DNA from 3 places in the Streptomyces sp. NBC_00094 genome. Region 2 is predicted to be linked to each of the others. Evidence: riboswitches for the same ligand, from Rfam matches in the RefSeq annotation. Region 2 holds a riboswitch; each other region holds the start of a gene.

Region 1 (10,499 bases), 7.1 Mb from region 2:
GCCGACATCGGCGGAGGCCCGCGGAGCCGTCCAGGCGGGCTGGGGCCTGTCCGACTGATCTGCCGGACAGGCCCCAGCCCTGTGCCGGACACCCCGAACGGCCGCAGGGCCAGGCAGGAGAGTCTTCGATGCCCCAGAACCCGACCACGGCGATGCGCGCGGCAGCCCACGCCACACCCGAGGAACGCGCGGCCCTCGGCAAGGAAGCCCGAGGGAGCGTGCCGCGATCGAGTCACGCCGAGTACAAGCCGTTCCCCGAGAGGGCTGATCCCCTGGAGATCCTGGAGGCGCAGTCCGCGGCACGGGTGCCCGAACTCGTACCGATCCGGTACGCCCGAATGACGGAGTCCCCGTTCCGTTTCTACCGGGGGGCCGCCGCGATCATGGCCTCCGACCTGGCCGGCACCCCGCGCTCGGGACTCACGGCCCAGCTGTGCGGAGACGCCCACCTTCTCAACTTCCGCCTGCTCGCCTCGCCTGAACGGCAGTTGATGTTCGACATCAACGACTTCGACGAGACGTTGCCGGGCCCCTGGGAGTGGGACGTCAAGCGGCTGTCGACGAGCTTCGTCATCGCGGCGCGGGCGAACGGCTTCGACGACGCGGAGCGCGCACGCATCGTCCGGCGCACGGTCCGTGCGTACCGCGAGGCGATGATCCGCTTCGCGGGTATGCGCACCATCGACGTCTGGTACGCGAAGATCGACGCGAACCTCCTTGAGTCCCTGCTCGCGGGACGGCTCCACGGAACGAAGCGCGGTCGGAGGAACCTGACCCACGCGATGGCGAAGGCCCGCACCCACGACAGCCTGCAGGCCTTCGACAAGCTCACCGAGACGGTCGACGGCCGACCCAGGATCGCGGCGGATCCCCCGCTGCTCGTCCCGGCCGGCGACCTGCTGCCGGACGTCGAGCGCAGCGCGCTGGAGCGCCAGTTCCGCGGCCTGGTCGAGCGGTACGGCCGCACTCTCGCCTCCGACCGGCGCACGCTCCTGGAGGACTACCGACTGGTGGACGTCGCGCGCAAGGTGGTCGGCGTCGGCAGCGTCGGCACCCGCTGCTGGATCTTCCTCCTGCTCGGCCGGGACGATCAGGACCCGCTCTTCCTCCAGGCCAAGGAGGCGGACACCTCCGTGCTCGCCGCGCACGTCGGCGCGAGCACGTACCGCAACCAGGGCGAGCGAGTGGTCTCGGGCCAGCGGTTGATGCAGGCCACGAGCGACATCTTCCTCGGCTGGGAGCGCGTGGACGGGATCGACGGCAAGAAGCGCGACTTCTACGTCCGCCAGCTGCGCGACTGGAAGGGCATCGCCATGCCCGAGCGGATGGGGCCGAAGGACATGCAGGCGTTCGGGGAACTGTGCGGGGTCACGCTGGCTCGTGCGCACGCGCGATCCGGTGACCGGATCGCGATCGCCGCGTACCTGGGCAGCGGCACCTCGTTCGACCGAGCGATCGCGACCTTCGCGGAGGCGTACGCCGACCAGAACGAGCGTGACCACCAGGCCCTGGTCGACGCGGTGCGCGCGGGCAGGCTGCCCGCGGAGGAACTACCGGCGGACTGACCCCGGAGAGGCCCCCGGTGAGGTGGGCGTCACGTACGAGCGGCGAACGATCCCGCGAAGGCACCGCCTAGGGTGTGAGGTGCAGCTGGTTCGCCCCGTCCGCCAGGCGGGATGCGTCGTAAGAGGGAACCCGGTGGGAATCCGGGACTGCCCCGCAGCGGTGAGCGGGAACGACCGCCGTCATACGCACTGGACCCGAACGGGTCCGGGAAGCGACGGCCAGTAGATGCCCCGTACGTGCCATGCGTACGTCGGCGTGCCCGCGAGTCCGAAGACCTGCCACTGCCCGTGCGCGACGGATGCGCACGGACATCTCGGTGGCCTCGTGGGCGGGTCGGCGGCAGCGGGCACTCTCGTGCCCGCCGTTCCTTCGCGTCCGCGGTACGTCATCGGGCTCGCCCCACACGACTCGCGAAGGAGAGTTCCGTGACCGCGGACATCACCACAGGCACCCGGGCCCACAAGGCGCCAGCCGACTCCCGTGTGACCCTCGCCCACATCATGAGCGAGCACGACACCAACCTGTACGGGACCATCCACGGCGGCGTGGTCATGAAGCTCATCGACGACGCGGCGGCCGCGTCGGCCGGCCGGCACGCGGACGGCCCCGCCGTCACGGTCTCCGTGGACCGGATGACGTTCCTCGCCCCGGCCCGCACGGGCGACCTGCTCACCGTCCACGCCACGCTCGAACGCGCCGGCCGTACCTCCATGACCGTCGCCGTCCAGGTCACCGCCGAACGCTGGAACGTCACCACCAGCCCCGCCACGGAAATGGCCACCGCCCGGCTGAGCTTCGTCGCCATCGACGCCGACGGCCGGCCGCGTCCCGTCCCCGGCCTCCTGGAGACGTAGCCGCACCCGATGGGCGGCGGGCCCCCGTGTCGCGAGGCACGGGGGCCCGCCTGCGGTACCGCGTGCGGGTCAGGACACTCGGTCGGCGGCGAGCCGGGCGGCCAGGGCGGGGACGCCGAGAGCCTGCTCCTGGGCCGGTGTGGCCTGATACAGCTTGTTGGTCAGCTGGTACGGGTCGTCCACCAGGTCGTAGTACTCGCGGAACTTCACCTGGCCGGTGCCGGACACGGTGCCGTTCACGTCGGTCGTCAGGTCGTAGTACTCCGTGTACTGCTTGTCCTTGGCCACGTACGAGGACCAGGTGGGCGCCCCACCGGTGCCGGTGCCCTGCTTCCACCATTCCACCAGCAGGTGGTCACGGCTGTGGGTCGTGAGCAGGGACCGGCCGTCCTGCGGGGCGCTCGGGGTGATGCCGGCCGCGTCGAGGACGGTCGGCGCGATGTCGATGTTGGCGACGATGCGGTCGTCCACCGTTCCCGCGCCCAGCCCGCCGGCCGGCCAGGAGAGGTAGAACGGCACCTCGTGGGCCGGGCGGTAGGGCACCGACTTGGCGGTCCAGCCGTGATCCCCCCAGCCGAAGCCGTTGTCGCCGATGTAGATGACGAGGGTGTCGTCCAGCTGCCCCAGGGCCTGGAGCTTGTCCTTGAACGCCTGCACCGCGTCATCGACGGAGAGCAGGGTGCGCAGCTGCTGGGCGCGGATGGTCCGGCCGTCGGCGAGGGTGCCGGTCGCGTTCCTGATGTAGGCCGGCTTGTCGCTGCGGTCGTTCTCGGGCACGGAGGGGCGGCCGTTCCACTCCGGGACCGGGGTGCCGGCGTACTTCGCCTCGGGGGTGCGGGGGCCGTGGGAGGCGTAGGGCGTGACGTACGCGAACCAGGGCCGGGGGTCGGTGGCGGCCTTGTCGAGGAATTTCAGCGTGCGGTTCTTGACGATGGTGGTGGTGTAGCCGTCGATCGTCTGGACGGCGCCGTCGACGTTCCACTGGGCGTCGACGTATCCGGGCTGGAGGAGGGCGAACTCCTCGAAGTGCGGCGGGTTGTCCGCCAGGGTCCAGGAGTTGAGGTACTTGCCGAACAGGCCGGTGCGGTAGCCCGCCTGCTTGAGGTACTTCTGCACGGTGGTGCTCTGGTCGAGCGCGTGCGAGGCCTTGTTGTTGCGCACGCCGTGGTTGTGGGCGTGACGGCCGGAGAACACGCTGGAGCGCGAGGGCGAGCACAGCGGCGTGGTGACATGGCCGTTGGTGAACCTCACGCCCTGGTCGGCGAGCCAGGCGACGGTCTTGGGCAGGGCCCACTCGGTGTGCTTGGGCTGGTCGTCGGTGACGATCAGCAGGATGTTCGGACGGCCGGCGGCAGCGGCGGGCCCGGCTCCGGCGACCTGCGCGAGGGCGGGTACGGCGGTCGCGGCCGCGACGGCGGCGGCACCGCCGAGAAAGCCTCGTCGGCTCACCGGCGGGCGCTGGTTCTCGCTCATGATGTCCATTCCTCCTGGGGCGTCTGCGCATGGGGGCACGGCGGACGAACGGACGAGGGACGAGCCGTCGGCCGCGATGCGGAAGGGAAGAGACGGGAGTCAGGCGGGGGCGCCAGGTGGGGATCCCGTGGGGGGAGAGGGCGCGTTCAGCGCGCCGGGGCGACCGTACACAGGGCGCTCGCCACGTGACCTTGGTCGACGTGGCGGCGCGCAGTGAGGATTCCTGCTGCCATGGCGACGAGAGTAGGCGAGCGGGAACACCGTTTCCATGTACGGCAGATGAAATGGGCGACGCCCCGATGTCCCGCCGGTCGCGGGCCCGGCGGAAGGCCTGGCGGTGGGCGACAAGCGCCAGTCCCGGAGCCTCGACCCGGCACACCGCTTCACCGCGTTCACCACCGAGACGAAGCAGCCCGACGGCACCTGGGCCAACTCGACCAGCAAGCTCAACCATTACGGGGACGACTCCGACGAGCCGCCCTGGATCATCGAGGACACCACCCAGGGCACCCTGACGCGTAACGTCTACGGAGACGAGCCGGTCGAACCGGAACTCCGCCTCGTCGCTCGGAGCGATCACCAGGGACTGCACTCGATACCGCCCCTCCGGGATGTCGACACGGAGGACGTCCGCCTCGTCGACGTCGCTCCCGCCCATCGCGGAGTCCAGCAGCACGTACCGGCCACCGAGGACGATCTCGAAGAGATCCTCCCAGTGCCCATGCGGATGCTTCTTGACGGACAATCCTTGTGACGGACTGCGCACGACATCTCCTGGTGACTCCTCACAGACAGGACCCATCGTGTCCCCCACCGATCTCACCCCACCCCTCGTGACGTCGTTGGTGAAGGACGCCGTCACGGCCCCCTCGATGCACAACGCACAGCCCTGGAAGTTCGTCTGCAGGGCGGACGCCGGCATCATCGAGCTGCATGGCGATCCGCTGCGCGGCATGCCTCACGAGGACCCCGACCACCGCGCCCTCCACCTCGGCTGCGGCGCCGCCCTGTTCGGTCTGCGGGTCGCCGCAGCGCACAGGGACCGGCACGCCGAGGTCAGGCTGCTCCCCCGCCCGGGAGACCCCTGGCACTTCGCCGACGTGGAACTCCACGGGCCGGACGACATCGACCGCGATCTCGTCGAGCTTCACGCCGCTCTGCCACGACGGCACACCAGCCGGTTCCCCTTCACCGAGGAACCGATCCCCTCCGAGGTGACCGACGCGCTCTGTGCCGCGGCCCTTCTGGAAGGCTGCCGACTGGTCCTTCCCGGAGCGTGGCACACCGAAGCCGTCCTCGGACTCGTCCACGACTCCGAGAACTTCGAGGCCGCGCACGCGGCGGTTCGCGAGGAGATCGCCGCCTGGACGCGCACGGGTGCGGCCGACGAGGGCCCCGGGACCGAGGGCATCCCTTCGTATGCCTTCGGCCCGCGGCAGTACGACGTGACCTCTCCCATCCGTGACTTCGACCCCTCCCGCCGCGTCACGGCCCGTGACGCGGCCTCCTTCGAGAAGCGACCCCGGATCGCGCTCCTCGGGACGGCGGAGGACGGCCCCGAGGAGTGGCTGAAGGCGGGGCAGGCCCTGCAGCGGGTACTGCTCCGGGCGACCCTCGACGGTCTGTCGACCTCCCTCATGTCCCAGCCCCTGGAGTGGTCCGAGCTCCGCCCCGTCGTACGGGATCCGGCTTCGACGACGGGCTTCGTGCACATGGTGATCCGCCTGGGGTACGGCCCTCCCGGACGGGCCACCCCCCGCCGACCCGTCTCGGAGGTACTCACCTTCGACTGAACATCCGCCGGGATACCCGGCCACCGCGACACCGAGATCCGCCGGAACGCCGTCGAGCAGGTGCTCCCCGTGCGGAGCACCGGCCGCCCGCGCATCATCGAAGCATGTCCCAGGTGACGACCACCGATCTGTACGAGGCCACGATGGCGCTCTCGTACCTGCGGGAGGACATGCGGGCGTCGGCCACCTTCAGCCTCTTCGTGCGCGAGCTGCCGCCGGGCCGCGGGTTCCTCGTCGCCGCCGGGCTGGAACCGGCCCTCGACTACCTCGCCCGCTTCCGCGTCGGCCGCTCGGACGTCCAGGAGTTCGCCGAGGCGCTGCGGCGGCCCGTGGAGGACCTGGCGCCGCTCCAGGGCCTGTCCTTCGACGGCCAGGTACGTGCCGTACCCGAAGGCCGGCTCGTACTGGCCGGTGAGCCGCTCCTGGAGGTGACCGCGCCACTGCCGCAGGCGCAGCTCGTGGAGACGTACCTGCTGTCCCTCCTGTGTCATCAGACGGCGGTCGCGTCGAAGGCGGCGCGGTGCGTGCTGGCCGGAGCGGGGCGGCCGCTGGTGGACTTCTCGCTGCGCCGTGCCCACGGGCCGGAAGCGGGCATGCAGGCGGCCCGCCTGTGCGCCCTGGTGGGCTTCGCCGGCACGAGCAACGTCGCCGCCGCGCGCCGGTACGGCATCCCTGCGGCGGGCACGATGGCCCACTCGTACGTCGAGGCCTTCGGCTCCGAGGAGCAGGCCTTCCGGGCCTTCGCCCGCACCCATCCGGGCCCGGTGACCTTCCTGGTCGACACGTACGACACCGAGCGCGGCGTCGCGACGGCCGCGCGCGTGTTCGTGGACCTGGGGCTGGGTCCGGGGTGCGGGATCCGCCTCGACAGCGGTGACCTGGGCGCGCTGGCCCGCCGTGCCCGTACGGCCCTCGACGCGGTGGGACTGGGTGACGTGCGGATCATCGCGAGCGGCGGCCTGGACGAGTACGGCGTCGACCGACTCGTACGGGAGGGGGCACCGATCGACGCCTACGCCCTGGGGTCGAAGGTCGGCACGGCCGCCGACGCCCCCTATCTGGACGCGGCGTACAAGCTGGTCGAGTACGACGGCCGGCCGGTCATGAAGCTGTCGTCGGCGAAGGTGACGGCGCCGGGCTTGAAGCAGGTCTTCCGTGGCCCCGGCCTGCGCGACGTCATCGGCCTGGCGAACGAGGAACCGCCCGAGGGCATGGAGCCCATGCTCCGGACCGTCATGCGCGGCGGACTGCGTACCGAGCCGCCCGAGACCCTGGACACCGCCCGTGCCCGCTTCGAGGCCGATCTCGCCGCGCTGCCGGACGAGGCCCGGCGCATCGAGGCGCCCGTGCCGCCCGTCCCGGTGGTGTCGACACGGCTCTCGGCACTGACGACCGTCGTCCGGCACCGCATCGAGGCGCGGACGGGTGCGGGGCGGACGGTGCCGGGGTGACATGGATTCCGGTACTCGCGGGAACGGCCCTCGGCGCGGGCCGCCGACGGCGGAGGCCGCTGTGGTTCCGCCCTTCAGGGGGCCAGGTCACGGCGGCGGAGCAGTGCGTGGGCGAGGAGGAAGCCGACCGTTCCGACACCCAGCAGGACCGTGAGCTGCGGCCACAGGACGGCTCCCCGCGCGAGGGCGTCTCCCGGGGCGTAGTAGTGGAAGGGGCTGGCGTACCGCAGCGGCGCGGCGGGTTCCCAGGCGAGGGCGATGAAATTGACGGCGAAGCCCACGGCGCCGATTCCGATGACGGCACCGAGGACCTGGGACCGTCTTCGCCCGGCCGCCGACACGGCGAGAGCCGGTCCGATCAGGCACAGGGCGAAGGCGTACCCCATGAGTCCGGCCGCGAACACTCCGCCGAGGCCGACGTCCGCGTGGATCGCCGGGGAGAGCGCCACACCGGCGGCGACGGTCAGGGTGGCGGCGGCGGTCAGGGCTCCGCTGGCGATGAGGAGGGCGGCGGTGCGTTCGACAAGGAGCCGGGTGCGGGTCACGGGGCGGACCACGACGAGCTCGATCGTGCCGGACTCCACGTCGGCGGCGACGGCCGCGGCCGCCAGGGAGCCGATCACGGTCAGCTGGAGGGCGATCCAGAAGGGGTGGACGAGGCCCGCCCCGAGCAGCCCCGGGTAGCTGGCGATCGACACGTCACCGCTGGAGCCGCTGAACGCCCGGTACGCCGCCGGAGGCCCCTTCCGGCCGCCGGAGAAGAGCTGCCCGGGCGGGATCGTGTTCGTCACGACGACGATGAGCGTCTCGAACACCACCATGCCGATCAGGACGGCGACGAGCATGCGCCGTCTGCGGTGCAGCGCGAGCCACAGCAACGGCAGGCGCGCGTTCACGGCGGTTCCTCGGACGTGTGGTCCCGGTAGAGATCGAGGAACGCCTCGTCGAGGCCGGCCTCCTCCACCGTGATGTCGGTGACGGGGAGCGCCAGGAGGTCACGCAGTGTGCCCGTGACCTCGCTCGGCGGGACCAGCAGCTCGGCACGGTCGCCCTGCCAGCGCGGGTTCCAGCGCTCGGCCCTCCCGAGTCGCCGGGGACGGTCGGCGGATCCACCGGCGAGGGAGACCCGGATCCTGCGGGCCCGGGCCTCCCGCAGGGCGTCCACCCGCTCGACGGTGACGAGGCGCCCCTCCCGGACGATGGCGACCCTGCCGCACACCCGCTGCACCTCCGGCAGGACGTGGCTGGAGAGCAGCACCGTGTGCCGGGCCTCGGCCGCCTCGGCCATCAGCGCGTAGAACGTCTCCTGTACGAGCGGGTCGAGGCCTTCCGTCGGTTCGTCGAGGACGACGATGCGGGGATCGTGCTGCAGGGCCTGGACGAGCCCGAGCTTCTGCTTCATGCCCCGGGAGTAGCCGAGGACGGGACGTCGCAGGTCTCCGCCGGAGAGGCCGAGGCGTGAGCAGAGCTCCTCGCGGCGGGGTGACGGAGCCCGTTGCAGGGCGGTGAGCAGGTCGAGTGTCTGCTCCCCGGTGAGTTCGGGGTAGAACCGCAGCTCACCGGGGAGGTAGCCGAGTTCGGGCGCGAGCCGTGAGTGGTCCGCGACCGGGTCGAGACCGAGCACCCGTATCCGGCCCGACGTGGGTCTGAGCAGCCCGGCCATGCAGCGGAGTGTCGTCGTCTTGCCGGCCCCGTTGGGGCCGAGGAAGCCGAAGACCTCCCCGGTCCTCACCGTCAAGGACAGCGTCTCGACCCCGAGGACCGATCCGTAGCGCTTCGAGAGCCGACTCAGCTCGATGGCGCCGGTCTCGCCCATGCGACCAGTCTGTCCCGCCGCTCGGCCACTCGGCCACCCGCCTTCCGCTCCGGAGGCACCTGCCGCCGGAGCGTGCTCGGCGGGCCGGACTCCTCGACGACGCGGCCCGCCCGCCACCCCGCCGATGTTGCGTGGTGCCGGCGGAGGTCGCATAGTCCGAGGTATGGACGCGCGTGAAGCGGCGCTCCGGCAGGCGCACGACCATGCTGTCCGGTGGCTCGCGAGTCTGTCCGACCGCCGGGTTCCCGCCCGCGCCTCGGTCGACGAGACCGTGCGCGCGCTCGGTGTCGACCTGCCTGACGGACCCAGCGCGCCCGCCGACGTCGTCGACCTGTTGGCCACGGCCTGCGAGCCGGGACTCACCGCGTTCCCCAGTGGCCGGTTCTACGGGTTCGTGGTCGGAGGCACCGAACCGGCCGCGCTGGCCGCCGACTGGCTGGTCAGCGCCTGGGATCAGAACTGCGTGATGCGCGCCGTCTCGCCCGCGTACACGGCGACGGAGGAGATCGCCGGCGCCTGGTTGCTCGATCTGCTCGGCCTGCCGGGCGACAGCTCCGTCGGCTTCACCACGGGTGCGACGATGGCGAACTTCACGTGCCTCGCCGCCGGACGGGACGAGGTGCTGCGGCGAGGAGGCTGGAACGTCGCGCGTGACGGCCTCACCGGTGGCCCGCCCGTGCGTGTCGTCGCCGGCGAGTCCCGGCACATGGCCATCGACCTGGCGCTGCGCTACCTCGGGCTCGGCAGGCCCGAGCCGGTGAAGGCGGACGATCAGGGACGCATCGAGCCCGTGGCCCTGCGGCACGCGCTGGCGGCCGGGGGGCAGGGCCCCACGATCGTGATCCTCCAGGCCGGCGAGATCCATTCCGGCGCCTTCGATCCCTTCGCCGAGAGCGTGCGCGCCGCGCGCGAGGCAGGCGCCTGGGTCCATGTCGACGGCGCGTTCGGCCTGTGGGCGGCCGCCTCACCGCGCTACGCCCATCTGACGGCGGGCTGCGCGGACGCGGACTCCTGGGCGACGGACGCCCACAAGACCCTGAACGTCCCCTACGACTGCGGACTCGCGATCGTGCGTGATCCGTCCGCGGTCCGGGCGGCGATGGGTGAGCGTGGCGACTACCTCATCCAGCACGAACACGGCGACCCCATCGACAAGGTGCCCGAACTCTCGCGACGCGGCAGAGCCTTCACCGTGTGGGCCGCCCTCAGGTCCCTCGGCCGGTCAGGGGTCACCGACCTCGTCGAGCGGTTGTGCCGTCATGCCTCCGCGTTCGCCGCCGGCATCGCCGGGATCGACGGCGCGACGGTCCTCAACGACGTGGTGTTCACACAGGTCTGCGCCGAGTTCGGCGGCGACGAACGCACGGACCGGGTCCTCGCCCGGCTGCTCGACGACGGCACGGCGTGGATCAGCGGCTCCACCTGGCACGGCAGACGCGTGATGCGGATCTCGGTGAGCAACTGGTCGACGACCGACGACGACGTGCGGCGCACGCTCGACGCGATCCGGCGTGCGGCCGTCGGCGCCTGACGACGGGGAGACCGC
Region 2 (10,499 bases):
ACGCACTCGCTGCGGGCGAGCCGCAGGGTGCCGTCGACGCAGTCGTCGATGTAGGTGAAGCTGCGTGTCTGCTCGCCATCGCCCCAGATCTCCACTTCGGTGTCTCTGGTGAGCACGGCGAGGGCGACCTTGCGACAGGCGGCCGCCGGCGCCTTCTCACGGCCGCCTGTCCAGGTGCCGTACGGGCCGTAGACGTTGTGGTAGCGGGCGGTGCGAGTGGCCACTCCGTAGTCCTCGCGGAAGTGTCGTGCCATGCGCTCGCTGAACAGCTTCTCCCAGCCGTACCCGTCCTCGGGCATGGCGGGATAGGCGTCCTCCTCCCGCAGGGGGAGCACGTCGGTGTCGGTCTGCTTGTGGGCGGCGTAGACGCACGCGGACGACGAGTAGAAGTAGCGGCCGACGCCCGCTTCCCTGGCGGCGAGCAGCATGTGCGTGTTGGAGAGCACGGAGAGCATGCAGGCGGCCTTGTTGTTCTCGATGAAGCCCATGCCGCCCATGTCGGCGGCGAGGTGGTAGACCTCGCGGGCACCGCCTTCCAGGACATCCGTGCAGGTGTCGAGCAGGGAGACGTCCCCCTCCACGTTCTCCGCGTCGTCGTGTACCTGGTACCACTCGTGGAGCGGTTTGCTGTCGACGGCCCGCACGCTGCACCCCTCGGCGAGCAGTGCTCGGGTCAGATGCCCGCCGATGAATCCCCCGGCTCCCGTGACCACCGCATCGATGTCACCCACTGTGTTGCTCCTTGGCGTTCGCTGACGAAGGACTTGAGCTACGGTTACGCTCGATCTGCCCTTTTAGTCGCATTGCAGGAGCGCGCTGGATTGAGCCCACCCGGCTGGCGGAGCGACCCCGGAAGTAGTCGGCCCCCGGATCAGTCATGGTCGGAGCCTTGCCCGATCCGGATGGGCGGGACGTGGTGGACCGCCGCTCGCGGTCAGGGGTGTCGCGGAACTCGCCGATCGAGGAGCGGAGCATCTCTCCGGAGGACAGCTCCTGCGGAGGCGACTCGCCTGCCGCCTCACCCAGGGGACCGGCGGGCTGCTACTCGACGAGCCGACGACTGCCTGGAGGGTCAGGCTCCGGGTTGGCGAATCGGTGAGCTCACCGGCGATTCCTATTGCCGCGAGGTCGGTCAACTCGCTTAGCGGCTCGGCCGCCTGCTCGTCCTGGACGGCGGTTCGGGCAACACCCAGGAGTGCCCGGCGCTCGGCACCGTCGCACTCGGCTCGCACCAGACGCAGCTTCATGACGATGTCTTCGCCGTAGTCGTCCTCGGCGTTCCGCTCGGCCTGCGCAATGGCCACTTCCGCGACTCCCCGACCCCACAAGGCTCACAGGAGTGAGAATCGCCCGGATCCGGCCGATGACGCACCGGTGCGCGCCCCAGACTTCGCGTCGATAATTGCGCCATGATGCGCATTCGCAAAGCTCATCCCCTCGCCCCACACCTGACGAACCATCAGGAAGGTCGGCGTCGAGTCAGCATCAGTACCGCCCGGAACCGCCCCCAGCAGTCACGAACCGCCAAGATCGACAATTCACACCACATGCTCTGACCTGCAAAAACCCTTGCTCAGCGGCTCGCCTGCGAATCTCATCAGGAGGTACCCATGAGGATGCTCATCAATGTTCCGGAGACCGTCGTGTCCGACGCGTTGCGCGGGATGGCCGCCGCCCATCCCGAGCTGACCGTGGACGTCGAGCGGCGGATCGTCCTGCGACGGGACGCGCCCGTGGCCGGGAAGGTGGCGCTGGTCTCCGGGGGTGGGTCCGGGCACGAGCCGTTGCACGGGGGGTTCGTGGGGCCCGGGATGCTCTCGGCCGCGTGTCCCGGGGAGGTGTTCACCTCGCCCGTGCCCGATCAGATGGTGCGGGCAGCGGCGGCGGTCGACAGCGGTGCCGGGGTGTTGTTCGTCGTCAAGAACTACACCGGTGACGTGCTCAACTTCGAGATGGCGGCGGAGCTCGCCGAGGACGAGGGCATCCAGGTCGCGAAGGTCCTGGTCGACGACGACGTGGCGGTGACGGACAGTCTGTACACGGCGGGGCGGCGCGGAACCGGGGGCACCCTGTTCGTGGAGAAGATCGCGGGGGCGGCCGCCGAGGAGGGCGCCCCGCTGGAGCGGGTGGAGGCGATCGCCCGGCGGGTGAACGAGCGGTGCCGGTCCTTCGGTGTGGCGCTGAGTGCCTGTACGACCCCTGCCAAGGGCAGCCCCACCTTCGCCCTCCCGGACGGTGAGCTGGAGTTGGGCGTGGGGATCCACGGCGAGCCGGGCCGTGAGCGGCGCGCCATGATGACCTCGCGGGAGATCGCGGACTACGCCGTCGATCTCGTGGTCGAGGAGCTCCGCCCCTCGGGTCCGGTGCTCGTGCTGGTCAACGGGATGGGCGGGACCCCCCTCCTGGAGCTGTACGGCTTCAACGCCGAGGTGCAGCGCGTGCTGGGCGAGCGCCGGGTCCCGGTGGCCCGGACGCTCGTCGGGAACTACGTGACCTCGCTCGACATGGCCGGCTGTTCGGTGACCCTGTGCGAGGTCGACGAGGAGCTGTTGCGGCTGTGGGACGCGCCCGTACGGACTCCCGCGCTGCGGTGGGGTCGGTGAGACGACGGATGCCGGAGGGGAGCGACATGGGCGAGACGTTCGGCGCGGAGTTCCTGGTGCGCTGGCTGGAGGCGACGGCCGGTGCCGTCGACCGTGAGGCCGACCGGCTCACCGAGCTGGACTCCGCGATCGGGGACGCCGACCACGGGGCCAATCTGAAGCGCGGGTTCGCCGCCGTGACGGAGCTGCTGGCGAAGGAGCCGCCGGCGACGCCGGGCGCGGTGCTCGTCGCCGCCGGGCGGCAGCTGATCTCCACGGTGGGCGGGGCTTCGGGGCCGCTGTACGGGACGCTGCTGCGTCGCACCGGGAAGGCGCTCGGCGAGGACGCGTACGTCGGCAGGGAGCGGCTGGCGGAGGCCTTCGCCGCCGGTGTGGCCGCCGTGTCGCAGTTGGGCGGCGCCCAGGTCGGCGACAAGACGATGCTGGACGCGCTCGTCCCGGCCGTGGAGGCGCTGCGGAGCTCGTTCGGGGCGGCGCGCGCGGCGGCCGAGGAGGGCGCCCTCGCGACCGTACCCCTCCAGGCCCGCAAGGGCAGGGCGAGTTATCTCGGGGAGCGGTCGATCGGGCACCAGGATCCGGGGGCGACCTCGTCGGCGCTGCTGTTCGCGGAGCTCGACGGGACGGCCCGGGCGGAGGGGGTCTCGTGAGTGCGGCGCAGGTCGGCATCGTGCTGGTCTCGCACAGCGCGGCGGTCGCGGCCTCGGTGGCCGCGCTCGCCCAGGGGCTCGCGGGCGGCGGCGGGACGGCGCCGATCCTGCCGGCGGGCGGGCTCCCCGACGGCGGCCTGGGGACGAGCGCCGAGCTGATCACCGCGGCGGCGAAGGCCGTCGACCGCGGTGCCGGGGTGGCGCTCCTGGTCGACCTGGGCAGCGCGGTGCTGACCGTGAAGGTGCTGCTCGCCGAGGGGGACGAACTGCCCGAGGGGTCCCGTCTGGTCGACGCGCCGTTCGTCGAGGGCGCGGTCGCCGCGCTGGTCACGGCGAGCGCCGGCGGGGATCTCGACGCGGTGGCCGCCGCGGCCTCGGAGGCGTACGCCTACCGCAAGGAGTGAGCGCGGGCGATCCGGCGGGCGGGGTGGTGGCCGTCGCCCGCCGACACGCGTCGCGTTCGGTGCGGTCGCGGGCCTGACGGCACCACTCCGCGCTACCGCCCGGGAACGCCGCGTTGTGATGTACCTGGTCAACGCACTAGTGTCGCAGGGCCTTGGTGTACGGGAAACCGGTGCGGTACCGGTGCGGCCCTCGCCACTGTGATCGGGAGTTCCGGCTCCACACCCGGGGGAGACACCCTCGGGCAAGCCACTGGACCGATGCGGGAGACCGCCGCGGTGTGGGAAGGCGGAGCCGGGGCGTATGACCGTCAGCCAGGAGACCGGCCAGGGTGCGTTGTCCATCCACGAGGTGCTGGAGAGGGTCTCCCGACCATGCATATAGCCGAGGGGTATCTGCCCCCCGCACACGCCGCCGCCTGGGGTGTCGCGGCCGCTCCGTTCATCGTCCACGGGGTCCGCGCGCTCACCCGCGAGGTGCGGTCCAACCCCGAGTCCACCCTGCTGCTCGGCGCCTCCGGCGCCTTCACGTTCGTCCTGTCCGCGCTCAAGCTCCCCTCGGTGACGGGCAGTTGCTCGCACCCGACGGGTACGGGTCTCGGCGCGATCCTCTTCCGGCCGCCGATCATGGCGGTCCTGGGCACGATCACCCTGCTCTTCCAGGCCCTGTTGCTCGCCCACGGCGGGCTGACCACGCTCGGCGCGAACGCCTTCTCGATGGCGATCGTCGGTCCGTGGGCCGGGTACGGGACCTATCTGCTGGTCCGCCGGTTCGGCGCGCCGCTGATGGTCGCCGTCTTCTTCGGCGCGTTCGTCGCCGATCTCTCCACCTACTGCGTCACGAGCGTGCAGCTCGCACTCGCCTTCCCGGACCAGGGCAGCGGCGTGATGGGGGCCCTGGCCAAGTTCGGCGGCATCTTCGCCGTCACCCAGATCCCCCTGGCGGTGAGCGAGGGCCTGCTCACCGTGCTCGTGATGCGACTGCTCACGCAGTCCAGCAAGGGCGAACTGACCCGGCTGGGTGTCCTGGGGCGGACGGCCACGAAGCGACGCGAGGAGGCGACGGCGCGATGAGCCTCACCGTCAGCCGGAACACGAAGATCAACGCCCTGCTGCTGCTCGTCGTCGCCGCACTCGCCGTGCTGCCGCTCGCGCTGGGGCTCGGCGACCACAAGGAGGAGCCCTTCACCGGGGCGGACGCGGAGGCGGAGACCGCCATCACGGAACTCCGACCGGACTACGAACCGTGGTTCAGCCCCTTGTACGAGCCGCCGTCCGGGGAGATCGAGTCGGCGCTCTTCGCCCTCCAGGCCGCGCTGGGCGCCGGCGTCCTCGCGTACTACTTCGGCGTGCGGCGCGGACGCCGACAGGGCGAGGCCCGCGCCGTGGCGTCGGCTGCTGCCCCCGGGACGGATGTCCCGAAGGCAGCCGGTGCATCGGACACCTCGACGGCCGCCAGTGGAGCGCGTACCTCGACGGCCGCCGGTGAAGCTGATCCCTCGACGGCCGCCCGTGAAGCTGATCCCTCGACGGCCGCCCGTGAATCGGGCGCCTCGGCGGCCGCCGGTGCCCCGGGCGCCTCGGGCGCCCCTGGGAGCGCCTCGTCCAGCGCCTCCCCCGTCAGTGGCAAGGACGCGTAGCCGACCATGCTGCCGATCGACGCGGCGGCGCACAGCAGTCGCTGGCGCCGCCGCCATCCCGCCGAGAAAGCCCTGCTCGGCTTCGGTCTGACACTGTGCGCGGTCTGTCTGCCGCCGTGGCCGGGTGCTGTGCTCGTCGCGGCGGCCACCCTCACGGTGCTGCTCGGGCCGGCCGGGGTCGCGGGCCGTCAGTTGTGGCGGGCGTTCCGTGTGCCGCTCGGTTTCTGCGTCACGGGAGCGGTGCCGCTGCTCTTCGAGGTGGGCGGGGCGCGCGGGTTCGTGGCCCTCGCCCCCGGCGGTCCCGTCCACGCCGGCGAGCTGCTGCTGCGGACCGCTTCGGCCTCGCTGGGGGTGCTCCTCTTCGCGTTCACGACGCCCGTCTCCGACGTGCTCCCCCGGCTCGTCCGGGCGGGGGTGCCGGCCCCCGTGGTGGACGTGGCGCTCGTGATGTACCGGATCATCTTCCTGCTGCTCGACTCCCTGTCCAAGATCCGGCAGGCGCAGGCGGCGCGCCTCGGGCACACCACGCGGGCGGCGACCTGGCGTTCGCTCGCCGGGCTCGGTGCCACCTCGTTCGTCCGGGCCTTCGACCGGGCGCAGCGCCTGCAGTCGGGGCTCGCCGGACGCGGTTACGACGGGACACTGCGGGTCCTGGTCCCCGCCGCCGCGGTCTCCCGCCGGTTCCTGGCGACGGCGGCCGGGCTCCTCTGCGGGCTCGTCGCCCTCACCCTCGTACTCGAAAGGTTTCTGCCGTGACGTCTCCGACGACCTCCCCGACGGCCTCTCCGCTGCCCGTCGTGGAGCTGGTGAGGGCGGGTTTCGCCTACGAGGACGGGCCGGCGGTCCTGTCGGGTGTGGACTTCGCCGTGCCGGAGGGGCGGGCGATCGCGCTCCTCGGGCGGAACGGCAGCGGCAAGACGACGCTGCTGCGGCTCCTCAGCGGGGGCCTGCGGTGCGGGAGCGGGGGGCTGTTCCTGGACGGGGCGGAGGTGTCGTACGACCGGAAGGGGCTCACACGGCTGCGGACCACGGTGCAGCTGGTGGTGCAGGACCCGGACGACCAGCTCTTCGCGGCCTCGGTCGGGCAGGACGTGTCGTTCGGGCCGATGAACCTGGGGCTGCCCGAGGAGGAGGTACGGCTCCGGGTGCGGGAGGCCCTGGAGGCGCTGGACATCGTGGCCCTGGAGGACCGGCCGACGCATCTGCTGTCGTACGGGCAGCGCAAGCGGGCCGCGATCGCGGGCGCGGTGGCGATGCGCCCCCGGGTGCTGATCATGGACGAGCCGACGGCGGGGCTCGACCCGCACGGGCAGGAGCGGCTCCTCGCCGCCCTCGGGCGGCTGCGCGCGTCCGGTACGACGGTGGTGATGGCGACGCACGACGTGGATCTCGCGCTGCGCTGGGCGGACGAGGCGGCGGTTCTCTCCCCGGCCGGCCTGCGGACCGGGCCGGTCGCCGAGCTCCTCGCCGACGACGCCCTGCTCGACGCGGCGCGGCTGCGACGGCCCTGGGGCACCTCCGTGGCCCGGCTGCTCCGCGCCCACGGTCTGCTCCGCCCGGGCGCGCCCGAGCCCCGTACGCCGGAGGAGCTGGACGCCTGGTCGGCTGTCGCACCACTTGCTACCGAGTAGTAGATATCACGTCCCGAATCTTCTGCAACTAGTTGCACAACGGTCGGGGGTCCCCTAGAACGGAGTCGACCGATCCTGCGCGAGGAGGCGCCCCTCATGACCGTGACCCCGTCCCCCACCCCGTACCCGCATCTGCTGAGCCCGCTCGACCTCGGGTTCACGACCCTGCCCAACCGCGTGATCATGGGCTCGATGCACATCGGTCTGGAGGAGACGGAGCACGGCTTCGAGCGCATGGCCGCCTTCTACGCGGAGCGTGCCCGCGGCGGCGTCGGCCTCATGGTCACCGGCGGCATCGCGCCCAACGAGGCCGGCCGGCCCTGGGACGGCGGCGCCAAGCTCACCACCGCGGAGGAGGTGGCCGAGCACCGGCTGATCACCGACGCCGTGCACGGGGAGGGCGGCCGGATCGCGCTGCAGATCCTGCACTTCGGCCGGTACGCGTACCACCCCGCCCTCGTCGCCCCCAGCGCGATCCAGGCGCCGATCAGCCCCTTCGTACCGAACGAGCTCAGCGACGCCGAGGTCGAGCAGACCGTCGAGGACTACGTCCGCTGCGCCGAGCTCGCCAAGGAGGCCGGGTACGACGGCGTCGAGGTGATGGGCTCCGAGGGCTACCTGATCAACGAGTTCATCGCCGCGGCCACCAACCGGCGCACCGACCGGTGGGGCGGCTCGTACGAGAACCGCGTCCGCTTCCCGCTGGAGATCGTCCGCCGGATCCGCGAGCGGGTCGGCACGGACTTCATCCTCGTCTACCGCCTCTCCATGCTGGACCTCGTCCCCGGCGGCTCCACCCTGGAGGAGGTCGTCCAGCTCGCCAAGGAGATCGAGGCGGCCGGCGCCACCATCATCAACACCGGCATCGGCTGGCACGAAGCCCGCATCCCCACCATCGCCACCTCCGTGCCGCGCGGCGCCTACACCTGGGTGACGAAGAAGCTGATGGGCGCGGTCTCCGTCCCGCTCGTCACCAGCAACCGCATCAACACCCCCGAGATCGCCGAGGAGATCCTCGCCGACGGCCGTGCGGACCTCGTCTCCCTGGCCCGCCCGTTCCTCGCCGACCCCGCCTTCGTCGCGAAGGCCTCGGCCGGCCGCGCCGACACGATCAACACCTGCATCGGCTGCAACCAGGCCTGCCTGGACCACACCTTCAACCTGAAGACCGCCTCCTGCCTGGTGAATCCGCGCGCCTGCCACGAGACCGAGCTCGTCCTCTCCCCCACCCGCCTCGCCAAGCGCGTCGCCGTGGTCGGCGCGGGCCCGGCCGGACTCGCCTGCGCGGTGTCGGCGGCCGAGCGCGGCCACACCGTCACCCTCTTCGACGCCGCCGCCGAGATCGGCGGCCAGCTCAACATCGCCAAGCGCGTGCCGGGCAAGGAGGAGTTCGACGAGACCCTGCGCTACTTCCGCGTGCAGCTGGCCGAGCACGGCGTCGAGGTGCGCCTGAACACCCCGGTCGACGCGGACGACCTGGACGGCTACGACGAGGTCGTCGTCGCCACCGGCGTCTCCCCGCGCACCCCCGGGATCGCGGGCGTGGACCACCCGAGCGTCGTCAGCTACCTGGACGTCCTGCGGGACGGCGCGCCGGTCGGCGAGCGGGTCGCGATCATCGGCGCGGGCGGCATCGGCTTCGACGTCGCGGAGTTCCTCACGGACGGCGGCGAGGGCGCGAGCCAGGACCCCGAGACGTACTTCCGCCAGTGGGGCGTGGACACCTCGTACGAGAACCGGGGCGGCCTGCGCGCCCCGGAGCGGAACGCGCCGCCGCGCCAGGTGCACCTCCTGCAGCGCAAGAGCTCCAAGGTCGGCGCCGGCCTGGGCAAGACGACCGGGTGGATCCACCGCACCGAGCTCAAGCACCGCGGCGTCGCCATGGTGGCGGGCGTGTCGTACGACCTGATCGACGACGAGGGCCTGCACATGACGATCGACGGCGAGGCCCAGCTGCTGCCGGTCGACACGATCGTGCTCTGCGCCGGCCAGGAGCCGCGGCGGGACCTGTACGAGAAGCTGGTGGCGGCGGGCCGTTCGACGCACCTGATCGGTGGCGCGGACGTCGCCGCGGAGCTGGACGCCAAGCGGGCGATCGACCAGGGCACGCGGCTCGCCGCGGCGCTGTGACCGCGGACGCCCCGTGACCCCCGCCGTACCGTGATCCGCGTGGCCGGCCGAACCTAGGATGCGAGCATGTCCCTCCCGCACGCGATCCTCACCGCGTTGCTCGAGAAGCCGTCCTCCGGCCTCGAACTGACGCGCCGCTTCGACAAGTCGATCGGCTACTTCTGGTCGGCCACGCACCAGCAGATCTACCGCGAGCTGGGCAGACTGGAGGAGGCGGGGCACATCCGTGCCCTGCCTTCCCCGGTACCGGCGCGCGGGCAGCGGAAGGAGTACGAGGTCCTCCCGGCCGGCCGGGCCGAGCTGGGCGACTGGGTCGCCAGGTCCGAGGACCCGAAGCCGATGCGGTCCGCCCTGCTGCTGCGGATGCGGGCGGCGGCGATCGTCGGGACGGCGGGGCTCCGGGCGGAGCTCGAGCGTCATCTCGCGCTGCACCGCGAGCAGTTGGCGGAGTACCTCGCGATCGAGGAGCGGGACTTCCCGGCGGAGCGGCGCCACACCGAGCCGGACCGGCTGCGCCACCTCGTCCTGCGGGGCGGGGTGGACCTGGAGCGGTTCTGGGTGGAGTGGCTGTCGAGCGCGCTGGCCGAGCTCGGGCCTGAGGCGTAGCGCCGTCCGAGACGTGGCACCGTCTGAGGCGTGGCACTGGCCGTCTTCTCTCGACGGTCATCGTTTCCATGTGGCGCGCCGGGGCGCGCGCGAGGCGTGCGCGACGCATGGGACGTACGAGGTCAGACGAGCCCTCGCGGTACGCGACGCCACCCGCATCGCCGTGGATACTGGACAGTTGTTGTTCCACGAACGAAAGGGTGGGCATGGCGGACGACTTGGGGCACCGCGCGACGCGTCACGCGGTGGTCATCGGGGGAAGTCTCGCTGGACTCCTGGCCGCACGGGTGCTGGCGGAGCACGCCGAGCGGGTGACGGTCGTCGAGCGCGACCGCTACCCGGAGGGCCCGGAGGCCCGGCCCGGCGTACCGCAGGGCCGGCACCTCCACGTCCTGATCACGGGCGGACAGCAGGCGTTCGACGCGCTGCTCCCCGGCTTCACGGACGAGCTGAGGGAACTCGGCGCGCCCAAGGTGGGCATGCCCGAGGACATGGTCCAGTGGCAGAGCGGCAAGTGGTTCAGCCGGACCCCCGCGACCGCGCACTACTACTCGGGCGCGCGCCCGCAGCTGGAGTGGCTCGTACGGAAGCGGGTGTTCGCCGACCCGCGCGTCGAACTGATCGAGGGCCACGAGACCGTCGGGCTCACCGGCGACTCCTCGCGCGTCCGCGGCGTACGACTGCGGGAGCGCGGCGCGGGCTCCGAGAAGGAGACCCGGGTCCTGGAGGCCGATCTGGTCGTGGACGCCTCAGGGCGGTCCACGAAGGCGGCGGACTGGCTGGCGGGGATCGGTGCCGAGGCCCCGCACGAGGAGACCATCGACACCGGCCTCGCCTACGG
Region 3 (10,499 bases), 4.9 Mb from region 2:
CCTGGATCATCTCTACGAGTTCCTCGACAGAGAGATGCCCGACAGCGACTGCACCAAGTTCGAGGTGCACTTCGAGGAGTGCTCCCCGTGCCTGGAGAAGTACGGCCTGGAGCAGGCGGTGAAGAAGCTCGTCAAGCGCTGCTGCGGCAGTGACGACGTCCCCACCGACCTGCGGTCGAAGGTGATGGGCCGGATCGACCTGATCCGCTCGGGCCACGTGGTGCCCGAGCAGGACATCACGCTGGGCGCCCCGGTGACGCCGGCGCAGGCGCCGACACCCACGCCGACCCCGGCCTCGGCTCCGCAGGAGTAGGCGGGCAGTGCCCCTGAGCGTCCGGGGACGAAGGCCGCCGCGAGAACATCGCGGCGGTCCCGCGCATATATCAGCTTGTATCACCCGATGGTGCGAATCAGCCGCAGCGCCGCCTCCGGAACCGCCCAACTCGCTAGCGTGACAGATGTGATGGGCGTGAAGGTCATTCCGCGAGCTGCCCGCGTGTACATCGGCTGCGCCGTACTCGCCGCCGGTGCGTCCGCTCTGCCCGCACTGCGCCCCGGCGCGGCCACCCCCTGGGGCACGGTCGCGATCCTCGCCGCCCTGTACGCGTTCTGCGAGCTGCCCGCCCGCTGCCGGCTCCTCGGCCGCGCGCTCGGCGCCTCCGTACCGGTCGGCACCGGCTCCTTCTTCCCCGTCCTGCTCGCCTCCGCGCTGCTCCTGCCGCCCGCGGCCGCCGCGCTCACCGCGCTGCCCGGCAGCCTCCTCGCCCGCGTCGACGAGCCGCCGGCCGGTCCGCGCCGCGCCTGGCGGGCCGCCGCCACCGCCCTCGCCGTCTGGGCCGCCGCCGTCTCCGCCGCCGCCCTGCGCGGCTCGACCGCCCTCGGACAGGGCCCGGACGCCCCCGACTTCCCGTACGTCCTCCTGCCCGCCGCCGCTGCCGCGCTCACCTTCTGCCTGGTCCTGACCGCCCTCGACGGCGGCATCCGGGCCACCGCCGACGGGCTGCCGGTCGGAGCCGCCTGGCGCGGACTCCTCGGGCGGGCCCTCGCCCCGCACGCGGTGCACGGACTCGCCGGGCTGATGATGGCCGTGCTCTGGCGCAGCTCGTACGGACCCGCCGCGGCCCTCTTCGTCCTGCTGCCGATGTACATCTCCTGCTGGGTCTTCGCCCAGTACCACCGCGAGCGGGCCGCCCACCAGGCCACCATCCGCGCCCTCGTCCAGGCCGTCGACATCAAGGACCGGTACACCCGCGGCCACAGCGAACGGGTCGGGCACGCCTCCGTCCTGATCGCCCGTGAGCTCGGCATGGCGGAGGAACGGCTCGACGTCGTGCGGTTCGCCGGCATCCTCCACGACGTCGGCAAGCTGGGCGTACCCACGCGGGTGCTGCGCAAGGACGGACCGCTGACGCCGGAGGAGCGCCGGGTCATCGAGCTCCACCCGGAGTACGGACACGAGATGGTCCGCGGCATCGGCTTCCTCGGCGAGGCCCGGTCCGCGATCCTCCACCACCACGAACGCATGGACGGCAGCGGCTACCCGTACGGGCTCCAAGGCGAGCAGATTCCCGAGTTCGCCCGGGTGGTCGCCGTCGCCGACTCCTTCGACGCCATGACCTCCACCCGCTCCTACAGCCGGGCCCGCCCGGTCCCGACGGCCGTCGCGGAACTGGAGCGGTGCGCGGGCACCCAGTTCGACCCCCGGATGGTCGCCGCCCTCGTCCGGGCCCTGGAGCGGCACGGCTGGCAGACCGACGTCACCGCCGACGAGGTCCTGCCGGCGCCACCGCCACAGACCACCCGGCCACCGGACGGGCAACCGGCGCGTACGCAGGGAGCGCCGGAGCCCGCCGGGGGGAACGTGCCGCCGCCCCGCGAGACGGAGACCCCCGTGACCGCCCGGCCGAAGGAGCGCGCGTGAAGCGGCCCGGCGCCCTCACCGTCGGAGCCGTGTACGGGGCGGCCCTGCTGCTGAGCCTCGCCGGCTTCGGCGCCACCCTCTGGTACGGAGTCGCCGAACCCGGCAACGCCCTCGCCTTCGGCATCCTCATCGCCCTCGGCGAGCTCGCCCGCTGGGGCGCTCCACGAAACCCGGGGGCACCTCCCGTGATCGAAGAGCTACGGGGGAGGGAGCCCGCACCGCTCGGTGCCGCGGGAGCCCTCGCGTACGCCCTGCTCGGTACGGACGCCGGGACCGCCACCACCCACGGCGTCCTCCAGATCGTCGCCGTCGTCGTCGCCGGCGGCCTCGTCGGGATCGTCCCCCATCTGGCCAGGGGCCGCGGCCCCCGCGCCGACCACCTCGCCCGCCGCGTCCTCACCGTCACCTTCGCCGCGCTCTGCTTCCAGCCCCTCTACAACTCGGGCGCCGTCGTCGAGCACCTCGGCAAGGGACCCTCGTACGCCGTCTTCCTGCTGCTCCTGCTCGTCCTCACCGCCCTGTGCGACGCCGTGCTCGCCGCCGTCGTGCTCCGCGCCCGCACCGGATACCCGTACGGTCCCCTCCTCCACGACGAACTGCGCGCCCTCCTCGGCATCGGCTCCGCCGTCTGCGCCACCGGCGCCGTCATGGCGATCGGCGTCGCCGCCGCCGGGCTCTGGGCGCTGCCCGTGCTCGCCGTACCGCTCCTGCTCACCCAGGTCTCCTTCCGGCGGTACGCGGCCGTGCGGACGGTCAACCGGCAGACCATCGCCTCGCTCGCCCGTGCCACCGAGATCGCCGGCTACACCTCGCCCGGCCACGCCCACCGGGTCGCGGCCCTCAGCGCGGCCGTCGGGCGCGAGCTCCGGCTCTCCGGGGCCGAGCTGTCCGTCCTGGAGTACGCGGCGCTCATGCACGACATCGGACAGCTCTCCCTCGTCGACCCGGTCGAGGGCGGTGCCACGGCCCTCCTCCCGGCCGAGGAGCAGCGCCGGATCGCCCTCCTGGGCGGCGCGGTCGTCCGCAGGACCGGGGTCCCCGCGGCCGTCGCCGTGGTCGTCGAGCGGCAGGCCGACCCGTACCGCGACCAGCCGCTTCCGGCCAGGATCGTCCGGGTCGTGAACGCCTACGACGACCTCGCGGGCGACGGCCCGGGCGCGGCGCTCGGCGCCCTGGAGCGGCTCCGCCTCGGCAGCGCACGCGACTTTCACCCGGATGTCGTCGAAGGCCTGGCCAGGGTCCTGGCACGGGGCGGAGTCACTGGGGTGACCCCTGCCGTCGCTGGGTAACCCATGGGTAATGAGCGCGCCTCCGACCGGGCATGGTTGGATGCGAACAAGAGGGTGAAGGCGACCGGCAGGCGGGAATCGTGAGGATCTTCGGGAAGGTACGGCATCGGCCCTCCGCCTCGTGGCGGCAGGCCACCGACCGCGCGTTCACGCTGATCGGCGACGGGCGGTACGAGGACGCGGGCGCGCTGCTGACACGTGCGGCGGATCTGGAGCCCTGGCTCTCGGAGTCCTGGTTCAACCTGGCCCTGCTGCACAAGTTCCGGCACGACTGGGAGCAGGCCAGGGCCGCCGGGCTCCGCGCGGTCGCGCTGCTCGACAAGGAGACCGGCGCCCCCGACTGGTGGAACGTCGGCATCGCCGCCACCGCGCTCCAGGACTGGCCGCTGGCCCGCCGCGCCTGGCAGGCGTACGGACTCAAGGTGCCCGGGGCCTCCGCCGGCACCGGCGAGCCCGCCGGCATGGAGCTGGGCAGCGCAGCCGTCCGTCTCTCGCCCGAGGGCGAGGCCGAGGTCGTGTGGGGCCGCAGGCTCGACCCGGCCCGCATCGAGGTCCTCTCCATCCCGCTGCCCTCCTCGGGGCGCCGCTGGGGCGAGGTCGTCCTCCACGACGGCGTGCCGAACGGCGAGCGCACCACCACCGCGGGCCCGTCCTACCCGGTCTTCGACGAGATCGAGCTGTGGGCGCCGTCCCCCGTCCCCACCTGGGTGGTCCTCCTGGAGGCCGCCACCGAGGCCGACCGGGACGCCCTGGAGCAGCTCGCCTCCGACGCGGGCTTCGCCGCCGAGGACTGGTCGTCCTCCGTGCGGCTGCTCTGCCGCGCCTGCTCGGAGTCGACCATGCCGAGCGCCGAGGGCGAGGGCGAGCACTCCGACCCGCACGATCACAGCGAGCCCGGGCACCCCGGGCCGCTCGGCCACCGCTCGCCCGGCGAGCTGTGGGTCCCGGAGCGTGAGTGCGGCATCGCGGCCCCGCCGGGGCTGGTGCGCGGGCTCCTCGACGGCTGGGTGGCGGACAGCCCGGACAGCCGTGAGTGGCGTGATCTGGAAGAGGTCTGCTGACGACTGCCCGTAGGCTGTACGGGATCGTTTACTGGGGTTCCGAGGAAGGCACGCGCCGGACATGACGCAGCAGGAAACTGACGAGCAGACCAACGAAGGGTTCGTCGTCGACACGGAGGACTGCGAGGCGCGTGAGCTCGCGTACCGCGAGCGGGGCACGGCCCGCCCGATCACCGTCGTCGGCAACCCGGTGCTCCACAAGGAGTGCAAGGACGTCACCGAGTTCGGCGATGAGCTCGCGGCGCTGATCGACGACATGTTCGCCAGCCAGAAGGCCGCCGAGGGCGTGGGCCTCGCCGCGAACCAGATCGGTGTGGACCTCAAGGTCTTCGTCTACGACTGCCCGGACGACGAGGGCGCCCGGCACACCGGCGTCGTGGTCAACCCGGTCCTCCAGGAGCTCCCGGCCGAGCTGCGCGTCCTCGACGAGTCCAACGAGGGCTGCCTGTCCGTGCCGACCGCCTACGCCGAGCTGGCCCGCCCCGACTACGCGGAGGTCCACGGCCAGGACGCCCAGGGCAACCCGATCAAGGTGCGCGGCACGGGCTACTTCGCCCGCTGCCTCCAGCACGAGACGGACCACCTGTACGGCTACCTGTACATCGACCGGCTCTCCAAGCGCGACCGCAAGGACGCCCTGCGCCAGATGGCCGAGAACACCCCGCGGTACGAGACCGTCCCGAACGTCTGACCCGGCCTACGAGGAAGGGCCCCGCACTCCTGGAGTGCGGGGCCCTTCCTCGTATCCGTACGGACTAGAAGTCCTCGTCGAGGTCCACCGAGCCCTCGACCGCCACCTGGTAGGCGGACGGGCGGCGCTCGAAGAAGTTGGTCAGCTCCTGGACGCCCTGGAGCTCCATGAACGCGAACGGGTTCTCGGAGCCGTACACCGGGGCGAAGCCGAGGCGCTGGAGGCGCTGGTCGGCGACGCACTGGAGGTACTCGCGCATCGACTCGGTGTTCATGCCGGGCAGCCCGTCGCCGCACAGGTCGCGGCCGAACTGCAGCTCCGCCTCCACGGCCTCCTTCAGCATGTCCGTGACCTGCTGCTGGAGCGCGTCGTCGAAGAGCTCCGGCTCCTCCTTGCGGACGGTGTCCACGACCTCGAAGGCGAAGTTCATGTGCATCGTCTCGTCACGGAACACCCAGTTGGTGCCGGTGGCCAGGCCGTGCAGCAGGCCGCGGGACCGGAACCAGTACACGTACGCGAAGGCGCCGTAGAAGAACAGGCCCTCGATGCACGCCGCGAAGCAGATCAGGTTCAGCAGGAAGCGACGACGGTCGGCCTGGGTCTCCAGGCGGTCGATCTTCTCCACCGAGTCCATCCAGCGGAAGCAGAACTGCGCCTTCTCGCGGATGGAAGGGATCTCCTCGACCGCGTCGAACGCGGCGGCGCGGTCGTCCGGGTCGGGCAGGTAGGTGTCGAGCAGCGTCAGATAGAACTGGACGTGCACGGCCTCCTCGAACAGCTGGCGCGACAGGTACAGGCGCGCCTCCGGGGAGTTGATGTGCTTGTAGAGCGTCAGGACCAGGTTGTTCGAGACGATCGAGTCGCCCGTCGCGAAGAACGCGACCAGACGGCCGATCATGTGCTGCTCACCGGGGGTGAGCTTGGCGAGGTCGGCGACGTCCGAGTGGAGGTCGACCTCCTCCACCGTCCACGTGTTCTTGATGGCGTCCCGGTAGCGCTCGTAGAAGTCCGGGTAGCGCATCGGACGGAGGGTCAGTTCGAAGCCCGGGTCGAGCAGGTTCTTGTTGTCGCTGGACATTACTGGCAGGCCTCGCAGGACTCGGGGTTCTCGAGAGAGCAGGCGAGGGCGTCCGCGTCGGGGGTCGCCTGCTGGAGGGGGATGGGAGCGGCGGCCGCGGTCGACGCCTGCGCGGCGCGGGCGATCCGGGTCGCCGGGCGGGAGCGCAGGTAGTACGTCGTCTTCAGACCCTGCTTCCAGGCGTACGCGTACATCGACGACAGCTTGCCGATCGTCGGCGTCTCCAGGAACAGGTTCAGGGACTGCGACTGGTCCAGGAACGGGGTGCGGGCGGCGGCCATGTCGATCAGACCGCGCTGCGGGATCTCCCACGCCGTGCGGTACAGCTCGCGCACCTCGGCCGGGATCCAGGTGAAGCCCGCCACCGAGCCGCTGGCGTCGCGCAGCGCGTCCCGGGTCTGGGCGTCCCACACGCCGAGCCGCTTCAGCTCGTCGACCAGGTACGAGTTGACCTGGAGGAACTCGCCCGACAGCGTCTCGCGCTTGAAGAGGTTGGAGACCTGCGGCTCGATGCACTCGTAGACGCCGGCGATCGAGGCGATGGTCGCCGTCGGCGCGATCGCCAGGAGCAGGCTGTTGCGCATGCCGACCGCGGCGATCCGCTCGCGCAGGGCCGCCCAGCGCTCCGGCCAGTTCAGCTCGACGTCGTAGTGGTCCGGGTGCAGGACACCGCGGGCCGTACGGGTCTTCTCCCAGGCCGGGAGCGGGCCGCTGCGCTCGGCGAGGTCGGCGGAGGCCTCGTACGCGGCGAGCATGATCCGCTCCGCGATACGGGTGGACAGCGCGCGCGCCTCGGGGGAGTCGAAGGGCAGCTTCAGCTGGAAGAAGACGTCCTGGAGGCCCATCGCGCCCAGGCCCACCGGCCGCCAGCGGGCGTTGGAACGCCCGGCCTGCTCGGTCGGGTAGAAGTTGATGTCGACGACCCGGTCGAGGAAGGTGACGGCCGTACGGACGGTCGCGTCGAGCCGCTCCCAGTCGATGTCCCCGCCGACCACGAACGAACCCAGGTTCACCGAACCGAGGTTGCAGACGGCCGTCTCGCCGTCGTTCGTGACCTCGATGATCTCGGTGCACAGGTTCGAGGAGTGGACGACCGTGCCGGGCTCGGCGGTCTGGTTGGCCGTCCGGTTCGAGGCGTCCTTGAAGGTCATCCAGCCGTTGCCGGTCTGGGCCAGGGTCCGCATCATCCGGCCGTAGAGGTCGCGGGCCGGCATCGTCTTGCGGGCCAGGCCCTTGGCCTCGGCGGCGCGGTAGGCCGCGTCGAACTCCTCGCCCCACAGGTCGACGAGCTCGGGCACGTCCGCCGGGGAGAAGAGCGACCACTTGGCGTCGGCGTTGACCCGGCGCATGAACTCGTCCGGGATCCAGTGCGCCAGGTTGAGGTTGTGCGTACGGCGCTGGTCCTCGCCCGTGTTGTCGCGGAGCTCCAGGAACTCCTCGATGTCCGCGTGCCAGGTCTCCAGGTAGACGGCGGCGGCGCCCTTGCGTCGGCCGCCCTGGTTCACGGCGGCGACGGAGGCGTCGAGGGTCTTGAGGAACGGGACGATGCCGTTGGAGTGCCCGTTGGTGCCCCGGATCAGCGAACCGCGCGCGCGGATGCGGGAGTAGGAGAGCCCGATGCCGCCGGCGTGCTTGGAGAGGCGCGCGACCTGGTGGTAGCGGTCGTAGATGGAGTCCAGCTCGTCCTGCGGGGAGTCGAGGAGGTAGCAGGAGGACATCTGCGGGTGGCGGGTGCCGGAGTTGAACAGCGTGGGGGAGGACGGCAGGTAGTCCAGACGGCTCATCAGGCCGTACAGCGCGCCGACCTCGTCGAGCGCGCGGACGCTCTCGTCCTCGGCCAGGCCGCAGGCCACGCGCAGCATGAAGTGCTGCGGGGTCTCGATCACCTTGCGGGTGATCGGGTGACGCAGCAGGTAGCGCGAGAAGAGGGTGCGCAGACCGAAGTAGCCGAAGCGGTCGTCGGCGGCGCCGTCGACGGTCGCGTCGAGCCGGTCCGCGTGCAGCGCCACGAAGTCGGCGGTGCGGTCGGCGATCAGGCCCTCGCGGTGGCCGACGGCCACGGAGGCCGAGAAGGAGACCGCGCCCTGGCCGGCCGCCTCGTCGGCGATCGTGATCGTCAGGAGCCGGGCCGCGAGCCGGGAGTAGGCCGGGTCCTCGGAGATGAGCCCCGCGGCCGCCTCGGTGGCCAGCTCGCGCAGTTCCGCCTCGTCCGCCGTGGCGCTGCGGCCGCGGAGGGCGGCGGCGGCGACCTTGCCGGGGTCGGTGTCGGGGAGGTCGGCGGTGAGATCGGTCAGGGTCCGCAGCAGCACGGTGCCGGGTCCGTCGCTCTCGATCGCCGTGGCCGGATCGGCGGGCGCGATGGTCACGTGGGGGCTCTCCCTCGCTCGGCTCGGGGCCGCGGCGGGGGAAGGCGGGCAGGCGGCCGTCCGTACGCCGGACGCGCCGCGTCCACCGGCCCACTCCGCGAGGCCCGGACGTCAGTGACACCCGGAACGGACGGACCGGGCGCGCTGTCGGCAGGTCCTCGGACTCACCTCGTACGCGCGTATGGGTACGAAGCACACCGTTGCGGGACAGTTCCGGATTCGCGCCGGATTTCCCTGCGTCGACAGCGAGGTCGAGCATACATGTGGGGGGCGCCGCTCATCGCACCCCCCACATGTTGTGTCGTCCCGTGGGTCAGAACTCCAGGGCGTACGTCCGCAGACTGTGCCCGGGAACCGGATCCCAGTCCCGCTCGGGGGTGCGCACGAAGCCCATCCGCTCGTAGATCCGGTGCGCCGCGACCATCTTCGGGTCCGTGGAGAGCACGAGCCGCGCGCAGCCCGGCAGAGCCCGCGCCCGGTCCGCGCAGAAGCGTACGAGCGCCTCTCCGACGCCCCTGCCGCGGGCCTTCGGGGAGACCACCAGCATCCGGAACTCGGCCTCGCCGGCGACGGCGATGTCCGCCCAGGTGGTGGCGCCGGGGGCGAAGGTCACCCCGCCGATGATCCCGTCCTCCGCGTCGACGGCGACGAGCACCTCGGCCTCGCGGGCCCGCCGGGCCGTGTCCCGGAGCACGTCCAGGTAGAAGTCGTCGGCCCCGTGCAGCAGCAGCCCGTCGTTCAGGTAGGTCAGCCCGGTGAGTTCGCCGAGCTCCTCGTACTCCTCGGGCCGTACCGCCCTGATCGTGAAGTCCATGGGAGCAGTCTGCCTCGGGGCACGGGAAAGGGGCCCGGGATTTCCTGTCGGAGATCCCGGGCCCCTTCCTGCAGGTCGTACGGTCAGTGCACTCCGGCGTCGACCTTCGGGGCCTCCTTGCGGGCCGGAGCGTCGCCCGCGTCGGCCGTGTAGTCCTCGGGGGAGGTCTCGTCGACGCCCTCGGGGGCCTTGACGGCCTTGAGGACGAAGGTCAGGACGACCGTGACGACGAGGTTGAGGACGAAGGCGGTGAGGCCGATGTAGCCGATCTCGCCGATACCCGGGATCTCGGCGGAGGATCCGCCGAAGTGCTTCTGCGTCGGGCTGGCGACGCCGTACGCGGCGACCGTGCCGTAGACCATGCCGACGGCCCAGCCGGCGAGCAGCGCCCAGCGGTGGAACCAGCGGGTGAAGAGGCCGCCGACCAGCGCCGGGAAGGTCTGGAGGATCCAGATGCCGCCGAGCAGCTGGAAGTTGATCGCGACCGTCTTGTCCATGGTGAGGACGAAGGCGAGCGCGCCGACCTTCACCAGCAGCGAGACGAGCTTGGAGACCTTGGTCTCCTGGGCCGGGGTCGCGTCGGGCTTGATGAAGTCCTTGTAGATGTTGCGGGTGAAGAGGTTGGCCGCGGCGATCGACATGATCGCGGCCGGGACGAGCGCGCCGATGCCGATCGCGGCGAAGGCGACGCCCGCGAACCAGTCCGGGAACATGGTCTCGAAGAGCTGCGGGATGGCGAGCTGGCCGTTCTTGACCTGGATCCCGGCGGCGATCGCCATGAAGCCGAGCAGCGCGAGCAGGCCCAGCATCAGCGAGTACAGCGGCAGGATCGTGGTGTTGCGGCGGATCACCTCACGGCTGCGCGAGGACAGCGTCGCCGTGATCGAGTGCGGGTACATGAAGAGCGCGAGCGCCGAGCCGAGCGCCAGCGTCGCGTACGTCCACTGGCCCGCCTCGCCGGGGACCAGCGTGCCGCGCGGCTTGCCGGTCGCCGGGTTGGTCTGCGCGTAGGCCTCGCCGGCCTTGGCGAAGATCTCGTCGAAGCCGCCGAGCTTGATCGGGATGTAGATGATCGCCACGGCGATGACGATGTAGATCAGGGTGTCCTTGACGAAGGCGATGAGCGCGGGCGCGCGCAGCCCCGAGGAGTACGTGTACGCCGCGAGGACGCCGAAGGCGATGAGCAGCGGCAGGTCCTTGATGAACCAGTGGGTGGTCTCGCCGCCGCCGACGCCCATCACGTCCAGGACGGCCTGGATGCCGACGAGCTGGAGCGCGA

What was found. A riboswitch is a leader RNA that binds a small molecule or an ion and turns the genes downstream of it on or off. The one in region 2 is predicted to bind cobalamin.
Region 1: another riboswitch for cobalamin. It lies ahead of OG580_RS33705 (acyl-CoA thioesterase); the one in region 2 lies ahead of OG580_RS02345 (energy-coupling factor ABC transporter permease).
Region 3: another riboswitch for cobalamin. It lies ahead of OG580_RS24190 (ribonucleoside-diphosphate reductase subunit alpha); the one in region 2 lies ahead of OG580_RS02345 (energy-coupling factor ABC transporter permease).

Annotation. Positions count from the first base shown of each region.
Region 1 is NZ_JAPEMB010000001.1:7,632,117-7,642,615, reverse strand. Features, by position in the region: gene OG580_RS33710 (DUF2252 domain-containing protein) at 129-1,565, shown strand; cobalamin riboswitch at 1,635-1,864, shown strand; gene OG580_RS33705 (acyl-CoA thioesterase) at 1,992-2,420, shown strand; gene OG580_RS33700 (sulfatase) at 2,490-3,893, opposite strand; gene OG580_RS33695 (hypothetical protein) at 4,231-4,647, shown strand; gene OG580_RS33690 (nitroreductase) at 4,697-5,686, shown strand; gene OG580_RS33685 (nicotinate phosphoribosyltransferase) at 5,791-7,137, shown strand; gene OG580_RS33680 (ABC transporter permease subunit) at 7,212-8,033, opposite strand; gene OG580_RS33675 (ABC transporter ATP-binding protein) at 8,030-8,953, opposite strand; gene OG580_RS33670 (pyridoxal-dependent decarboxylase) at 9,117-10,484, shown strand.
Region 2 is NZ_JAPEMB010000001.1:508,707-519,205, forward strand. Features, by position in the region: gene OG580_RS02320 (NAD-dependent epimerase/dehydratase family protein) at 1-731, opposite strand, end outside; partial or broken gene fecE (Fe(3+) dicitrate ABC transporter ATP-binding protein FecE) at 928-1,086, shown strand; gene dhaK (dihydroxyacetone kinase subunit DhaK) at 1,611-2,603, shown strand; gene dhaL (dihydroxyacetone kinase subunit DhaL) at 2,630-3,250, shown strand; gene OG580_RS02340 (PTS-dependent dihydroxyacetone kinase phosphotransferase subunit DhaM) at 3,247-3,654, shown strand; cobalamin riboswitch at 3,765-3,998, shown strand; gene OG580_RS02345 (energy-coupling factor ABC transporter permease) at 4,027-4,725, shown strand; gene OG580_RS02350 (energy-coupling factor ABC transporter substrate-binding protein) at 4,722-5,291, shown strand; gene cbiQ (cobalt ECF transporter T component CbiQ) at 5,298-6,047, shown strand; gene OG580_RS02360 (ATP-binding cassette domain-containing protein) at 6,044-6,922, shown strand; gene OG580_RS02365 (NADPH-dependent 2,4-dienoyl-CoA reductase) at 7,019-9,052, shown strand; gene OG580_RS02370 (PadR family transcriptional regulator) at 9,119-9,658, shown strand; gene OG580_RS02375 (NAD(P)/FAD-dependent oxidoreductase) at 9,865-10,499, shown strand, end outside.
Region 3 is NZ_JAPEMB010000001.1:5,410,515-5,421,013, forward strand. Features, by position in the region: gene rsrA (mycothiol system anti-sigma-R factor) at 1-313, shown strand, start outside; gene OG580_RS24165 (HD-GYP domain-containing protein) at 470-1,921, shown strand; gene OG580_RS24170 (HD-GYP domain-containing protein) at 1,918-3,210, shown strand; gene OG580_RS24175 (hypothetical protein) at 3,291-4,271, shown strand; gene def (peptide deformylase) at 4,333-4,962, shown strand; gene OG580_RS24185 (ribonucleotide-diphosphate reductase subunit beta) at 5,027-6,040, opposite strand; gene OG580_RS24190 (ribonucleoside-diphosphate reductase subunit alpha) at 6,040-8,406, opposite strand; cobalamin riboswitch at 8,538-8,682, opposite strand; gene OG580_RS24195 (GNAT family N-acetyltransferase) at 8,720-9,220, opposite strand; gene mctP (monocarboxylate uptake permease MctP) at 9,304-10,499, opposite strand, start outside.